Regions from separate parts of the Lentzea sp. NPDC054927 genome, predicted to be linked through region 1. Evidence: riboswitches for the same ligand, from Rfam matches in the RefSeq annotation. Region 1 holds a riboswitch; the other holds the start of a gene.

Region 1 (3,554 bases):
CACTCCCCGTCGGCATCGGCGGTCGAGATGAACGCCATCTCCATCCGGCCCACGAACTCGGCCATCGCGGGGTTGAGGTGATCCAGGACCTGGTCCGAGTAGAAGCGTGTGGCGCGGTCCTGTGTCTCCAGGGCACATTGGAGGAAGTGCTCACCGCGTGAGCCAGGTAGCTCAACACGGTCGGGTGAGGTGGTTTCAGTCAGCTCAGGCAGGGACACGCGCCCAACCCAAGCACGCAAGCACGCAACCCGGTACAGACGGACCCTCACATTCACACTGTTGCGGTAACAACTAGTTGCGTACGGTAATCGTGCTTCGCTCGAAGGTGGCATCAAGGAGTCAAACAGCCCGATCAGGGGTTACTGTCCACCCTGTCGGGGGACGGATGCTTGACGAGGACGACAGCGCCTTGCTGGCGCCAATCAGATTGTGGAGACTGCGCGCGGACCATGACTGCGAACGCTGTGCTGAGCCCGATCCCTACCCCGCCTCACCGAGAACCTCCGCCTGGTGTCACCGCGATGGTGCGGATGATCCGGGAGAGCTTCGCGGTGGTGGAGCCGCATTCCGAAGAAGTGGCGAAGTTCTTCTACGGGATGCTCTTCTCGCTCTCGCCTGCCACACGCGAGATGTTCCCCGCGAACATGGAGGTCCAACGCAGCCGCCTGCTGCGGGCCCTCGTGCACGTGGTGCAGATGGTCGACCGTCCGGACGACCTCATCCCCTTCCTGCGTCAGCTGGGCCGTGACCACCGGAAGTTCGGTGTCATCAACGTCCACTACGAGGCCGTGGGGACCGCACTGCTGTCCGCGGTGAAGAAGTTCTCCGGCGCCGCCTGGACGCCGAAGGTCGAAATGGCCTGGGCCGAGGCCTACACGCTGATGGCGCGAGCCATGCAGGAGGCCGCCGACGCCGACAACGGGCCCGCGTACTGGCACGCGACGGTGCTGGAGCACCAGCGCGTGTCGTGGGACCTGGCGGTCGTGCGGCTGCAGCCTGACCACCCCGTCAACTACAAGGCCGGTCAGTACGTCAGCGTGGAGACGCCGCAGCGCAAGCGCCTGTGGCGGTACTACTCGCCGGCGAACGCCCCGCGTGAAGACGGCGTCATCGAGTTCCACATCCGGTCCGTCGACGGCGGCTGGGTGTCACGCTCGGTCGTCGGCCACACGCAGGCCGGTGACACCTGGCGCATCGGTCCGCCGATGGGACGTCTGTCGGTCGATCGCACGGCCGGCTCGGACATCCTGATGGTGGCCGGCGGCACGGGCGTCGCGCCGATGCACGCGATCATCGACGAGATGGCGCAGTACGGCGAGAACCCGCGCGTGCACCTGTTCTACGGCGGCCGCACCCGCGAGGACCTGTACGACCTGGACAACCTGCAACGCATCGCGACCACGAACCCGTGGCTCACGGTCGTGCCGGTGCTGGAGTCGGACCCCGGTGTCCGCGGCGTCGAGCAGGGCAGCCTGGCCGACGTGGTCACTCGCTACGGCGCGTGGGAAGAACGTGACGTCCTGGTCTGCGGCAGCCCCGCCATGATCAGATCGACGGTCTCCCGCATGCTGGTCGCCGGAACTCCGCTCGACCGGATCAAGTACGACCCGTTCACGCTGGACTAAGCTCGGCACGTCGAAAGCGACTGGCGTGCCGAGGGTGGAAGTGACCACCGGGAAGCGACGGCCGAGCGCACCGAACGCCTGGGTGCCCGGCACGGAGTGATGCCGTGCTGCACGAAGTCGATCCCGAGATCGCCACCCTGATCCAGGCCGAACAACGCCGCCAGGCGAGCAAACTGCGCATGATCGCGTCCGAGAACGACGTGTCGGCGGCGGTGCTTGAGGCGACGGGCTCAGTCCTGACGAACAAGTACTCCGAGGGCTACCCCGGCAAGCGGTACTACGAGGGCCAGCAGATCATCGACCAGGTCGAACAGCTCGCCATCGACCGGGCGAAAGCACTGTTCGGCGTGGACCACGCGAACGTCCAGCCGCTCTCCGGCGCACCGGCGAACCTCGCCGTCTACCTGGCGTTCCTGCAGCCGGGCGACACCGTGATGGGCATGTCGCTCCCGATGGGCGGCCACCTCACCCACGGCTGGAACGTGTCCGCCACCGGTAAGTGGTTCCACGCGGTGCAGTACGACGTCCGCAAGGACACCGGCGTCGTCGACATGGACGAGGTCCGCACCCTCGCCCTGGCCGAACGCCCGAAGGTGATCTTCTGCGGCGGCACCGCGATCCCGCGCACGATCGACTTCCCGGCCTTCGCCGAGATCGCCAAGGAGATCGACGCGGTCCTGGTGGCCGACATCGCGCACATCGCCGGCCTGGTCGCAGGCGGCGCACACCCGTCACCGGCCGGCCACGCCCAAGTGATCACCACGACCACGCACAAAACGCTGCGAGGCCCCCGCGGCGCGATGATCCTGTGCGACGCCGAACACGCCAAAGCGATCGACCGCGCCGTGTTCCCCGGCCTCCAAGGCGGCCCGCACGACCACACGACCGCCGCAATCGCCGTGGCGCTCAAGGAAGCCTCACAGCCTGAGTTCCGCGACTACGCCCACGCGATCGTCGCGAACGCCAAGGCCCTGGCCGACGCACTCCTGGACCGCGGCTTCGACCTGGTCTCCGGCGGCACCGACAACCACCTGATCCTGGTCGACCTGACCTCGAAACAACTGGGCGGCAAGCCGGCGGCCCGCGCCCTGGACCGCGCAGGCATCGAACTGAACTACAACGCCGTCCCCTACGACACCCGCAAGCCGTTCGACCCGTCCGGCATCCGCCTGGGCACCCCCGGCATCACCACCCGAGGCCTCCAGCCGTCCCAGATGCCGCTGATCGCCGACTGGATCGACCGAGCCATCACCGCCCACGACAACGACCAGGCCCTGGACCGCATCGCTGCCGAGGTCGAAGAACTACTCAGCACGCTCTAACGCGGCAGCCGCAACCCGAACCTCTTCGAGCGTCCGGCGGGCGACTTCCCCGAAGTCCCCGCCGGCCTCGAGCCACTCGCCATACCCCCGCCGAAGCGCCAACACCCCCAACTCGGCAGCAACGGCAGCATCAAGCTCCGCCACGCCCCGCCGCTCCAACGCCTCAACCATCGTGCGGGCAAACCCGGCCATCTTGAGCGCGTCCCTCTCCCGCAACTCGTCGTTGCCCGCAATCACCGCCAGCCGCCGAGGCCCGTTGGCCCGCCGCTCCTCGGTGAACGTGACCGCGATCGCCACCAGCGCCCCCTCGACCGCCACCAGCGCCCCAGCCCCCTCAGGCGCACCATCGATCCCCGCGACCAACAACTCGACCAACTCGTCCTGGCCGCCGAACAACACCTCGCGCTTGTCCCGAAAGTGCCGGAAGTACGTGCTCTTCGTGAGCCCGGCCCGCTCGGCAATCTGCGCAACCGCCGTGTTCTCGTACCCCTGCTCGCTGAACAGGTCGAGCGCAGCACGCACCAACCGCTCCCGCGCGTCCGGCTCCCATCGACCCATAGCCCACATCCTAAGTGATGCGACTTGGTCTCATCACTCTGCTACGGTT
Region 2 (3,554 bases), on a different contig from region 1:
TGGCGTGCACATCCAGCCGGACGCGTTCAGCTCCGCACTGGACCGGCTGAGCTAGCGCGAATCGGCCGTTCCGTCCGCTTCTTCGATCTCGACCGAGAGCACCTCGCCGTCGATAACCTTCGGCAACGGGTTCGTGTGAGCGAAGTAGCGATTTGCGAATGCGCCGACCGCTCTGGTAGAAGCGGCGTCGACGCCACCGCCGATGACGCCGCCCAGCACCGGAACGCCCTTCGCCGCGATCGTGCCGAGCTTCTTTGTACCGTATTTTGTAATAAGTGCCGAGGCGGCCTTCTTGGTGAACTGCTTGATGCCGACCTTTTTGAACAGTTCGGTTCCGGCGTTGCCGAGCAGGCACAGCAGGATGGCCGTCTGCACCTCTTCGCTGTCCACGTCGTGACCGCGCATCGACGCGATCGACGCGATGAGGTGCGTCTGGATCACGTAGGTGGCCGCGACGTTGGACGGCAACGAGATGGGCAGCGTGATCAGGCCGCCGAGGTTCGTGATGAACCCCTGCGCACCGGCCAGCGCCACGTGAGTGCGGACGAGGTGCTTGATCGCGGCCTCTTCGTCGCCCTTCTTGACGAGCGCGTCGGACGCGGCCTCGCGTGCGCTCTTGAACGGGCCGAACCCGTCCACGCCGGCACGCAGCAGGTAGTCGGCGAGGCCCTGCTGGACCTTGTTCAGCTCACCCTTGGACTCACCCTTGGACTCAGCCACAAACCCGAGATTACGCGTTCAGCTCACGGGAGGCGGCGTCAACGGTCTGTTCCAGCAGAACCGCGATCGTCGTGGGGCCCACTCCCCCTGGTACGGGCGTGATCAGACCGGCGTGCGCGGCGGCGTCGAAGTCGACGTCACCGACGTTGCCCTCGTTGTAGCCGGCATCGATCACGACGGCGCCGGGCTTGATCCAGTCTCCTTGGACGAACCGCGGCTTGCCCACCGCGGCGACCACGATGTCCGCCGTGCGCACGATTTCCGGCAGGCCGATCGTCTTCGAGTGGCAGATCGTCACGGTGGCGTCCCTGGCCAGCAGCAACATCGCGGCGGGCTTGCCGAGGATCGGGCTGCGGCCGATCACGACCGCGTGCTTGCCCGCGATGTCCACGTCGTAGGCGTCCAGCAGGCGCATGATCCCGCCGGGCGTGCAGGACACGAACCCGTTGTGCCCGAAGGACATACCGGCGAACGAGTGCATCGTCACGCCGTCGACGTCCTTGTGCGGCGCGATCGCCTCGAACGCCGCGCGCTCGTCGATGTGGTGAGGAACAGGGTGCTGCAACAGGATGCCGTGCACGTCCGCGTCGTCCGACAGCTCGCGGATCTTCGCGACGAGCTCCTCGGTCGTCGTCTCCTCCGGCAGGGCCACGCGGCGGGACTCGAGTCCCGCTTGGTGGCACCGGTTCTGCTTCATCCGCACGTACGTGACCGAGGCCGGGTCGTCGCCGACGATCACCGTGGCCAGACAGGGTTTGCGGCCGGTGCGCGACGTGTGGCCGGCGGCCTTCTCGGACGCTCGCTGGACGATGTCGCGCGCGAGTTGGGTTCCGGACATCAACATGGGCAGCCTCCACCGATGGATTCGCCCAGGCGCGCGGCAGCGGTCAGCTGAGGGTCGCTCCCCGGTGGTGCTCCACCTCGACTGCGCCAGTCACGACCCGTCGTCCAGTGTAGTGACCGCGCCCGTGCTGCCGTCCACGGTGATCCGCTCGCCGGTCTTGATCCGCGTCACGGCCTCGCGCACCCCCACCACCGCCGGAATCCCGTACTCACGGGCCACCACCGCGCCGTGCGAGTTCGCGCCGCCCATCTCCATCACGAGCCCGCCCGCCGTCAGGAACAACGGCGTCCAGCCCGGATCCGTCGAGGGCGCCACGAGGATCTCGCCGGGTTCCAGGTGCGCGCCGACCGGGTCCATCACGACGCGCGCGATGCCGGTGATCGTGCCCGCCGACGCCGGGGTGCCCACGAGATCGCCTTCCACGGCGCCACCGTGGTGCACGGCTTCCGGTTCCGTGCCGTCCGACAGCAGCACGCGCGGGATGTGCCTGCGCCGCAACTCGCGGTCGTAGACCTCACGGCGCTGCGCCACGACCTCGCGCAGATCTCCTTCCGTGGAACGCATTTCCTCGAAGTTGAGGAAGTACACGTCGTCGAGTTGCGCGAGGCGGCCCTGCGACACCAGGTCGGCTCCGTGGTCCGCGATGCGCTTGCGGAGTGCGCCGAACAGCGTGATGATCAGGTACTTCGGGTACTCCCGCAGGCCGGCGAGCAATCTGGTGCGGCGCAACGCGAAGCGCACGAACCAGCCACGGCCCCACGCGCGCTTCGCCAGCGTTTCGATCATCGCTTCGGCTTCCGCGGCGCCGCGGGCGAAGACCTCGGTCGGCGCGGCGTTCTCGTCTTCCAGGCGCAGGAAGTTCCGCACCACGCCGATGACGTACGTCGGATCGTCGGACCACCGGGGCAGACCGAGGTCGATCTCGGCGACGGCGCGGTGACCCCACTTCGCGAGGAAGACATCCACCGCGGCGGGGCGTTCACCGTTCTGGAACTGCCGCAGCGCCACGGGGTCGCGCCGGATCTGCTGCGCGAGGTCCCACATCGCCATGTCCATCTCGGTGGTGATGTTGTTGGGCAGGCCGCGCAGCACGGTCTGCAGCTCACCGGGCTCGACCTTGACCACCTTGCCGACCAGGCCCAGCATCGCGAAACCGATCAACGCGGTCGGCGCGAGTCGCGGCAGCACCGGTATGACGCACTGCCGCAGCGCCTGTTCGATCGGGAGTGCCGCGGACTTCTCGAGGATCTCGCGCTCCATCAGCAACGCGGTGCGCACGGCCTTCTCCGGGTTCGTCAGCGCTTTCCAGGCGACCACCGGCACGCGGAACCGGCGGCCCAGCCGCAGGACGCGTTTGAGGGCGGGCGTCGGCGAGTGGCTCCTGATCGCGAAGCGCGGGTCGTCGAACAGGCTGCGCAGCACCTCGGAAGATCGCGCCTCCATCACGCCGAGCAACCGGGTGATGAACTCCCGGCCGACGCGGCTCTGCAGGGCCTTGGTGGCGTCGAAGAAGATCCGTTCGCCGTTCTCCACGTAGGACTTGCTCTTCGGGTCGCCGATCACGATCTCGAGCGCGGACTTGGCGATCTCGCGGAACGCCGCGCGTCCCATCGGCGTGATCGGTCGTTCGAGGCCCTGCGCGAGGCTGAAGCAGAAGTAGACGTGAGCGCCGCCGTCGGGGTTGTCCGGCAACGGGAACAGCGTCGTGATCGGCCGCGCCTGGGTGAGGTGCAGCTCGCCGTCGGCGTCGATCGCCCACTCGATGTCCTGCGGCGAACCGTAGTGCCGCTGCACCTTGCGGCCGAGCACGGCGAGCGCGTGGATCTGCCCGTCGGTCAGGCAGGGTTCGCCGTTCTCGCCGACCTCGACGTGCTCGGTACCGCCGCCGGGCAGCGAGCGGATGACGAACTTCTTGTCCCCCAGCCGTTTCTCGACGATCTCGGATCCGTCGACGACGAAGTGGTCGGGGTTGACCGCGCCCGACACCACC

The links. A riboswitch is a leader RNA that binds a small molecule or an ion and turns the genes downstream of it on or off. The one in region 1 is predicted to bind ZMP and ZTP.
Region 2: another riboswitch for ZMP and ZTP. It lies ahead of ACWGE0_RS27695 (bifunctional 5,10-methylenetetrahydrofolate dehydrogenase/5,10-methenyltetrahydrofolate cyclohydrolase); the one in region 1 lies ahead of ACWGE0_RS44580 (serine hydroxymethyltransferase).

The regions. Positions count from the first base shown of each region.
Region 1 is NZ_JBSGXZ010000075.1:16,276-19,829, forward strand. Features, by position in the region: gene ACWGE0_RS44570 (pyridoxamine 5'-phosphate oxidase family protein) at 1-218, opposite strand, end outside; gene ACWGE0_RS44575 (FAD-binding oxidoreductase) at 522-1,625, shown strand; ZMP/ZTP riboswitch at 1,632-1,716, shown strand; gene ACWGE0_RS44580 (serine hydroxymethyltransferase) at 1,730-2,947, shown strand; gene ACWGE0_RS44585 (TetR/AcrR family transcriptional regulator) at 2,930-3,505, opposite strand.
Region 2 is NZ_JBSGXZ010000024.1:95,741-99,294, forward strand. Features, by position in the region: gene ACWGE0_RS27685 (bestrophin-like domain) at 1-55, shown strand, start outside; gene ACWGE0_RS27690 (EcsC family protein) at 52-720, opposite strand; gene ACWGE0_RS27695 (bifunctional 5,10-methylenetetrahydrofolate dehydrogenase/5,10-methenyltetrahydrofolate cyclohydrolase) at 731-1,564, opposite strand; ZMP/ZTP riboswitch at 1,581-1,668, opposite strand; gene ACWGE0_RS27700 (PEP/pyruvate-binding domain-containing protein) at 1,655-3,554, opposite strand, start outside.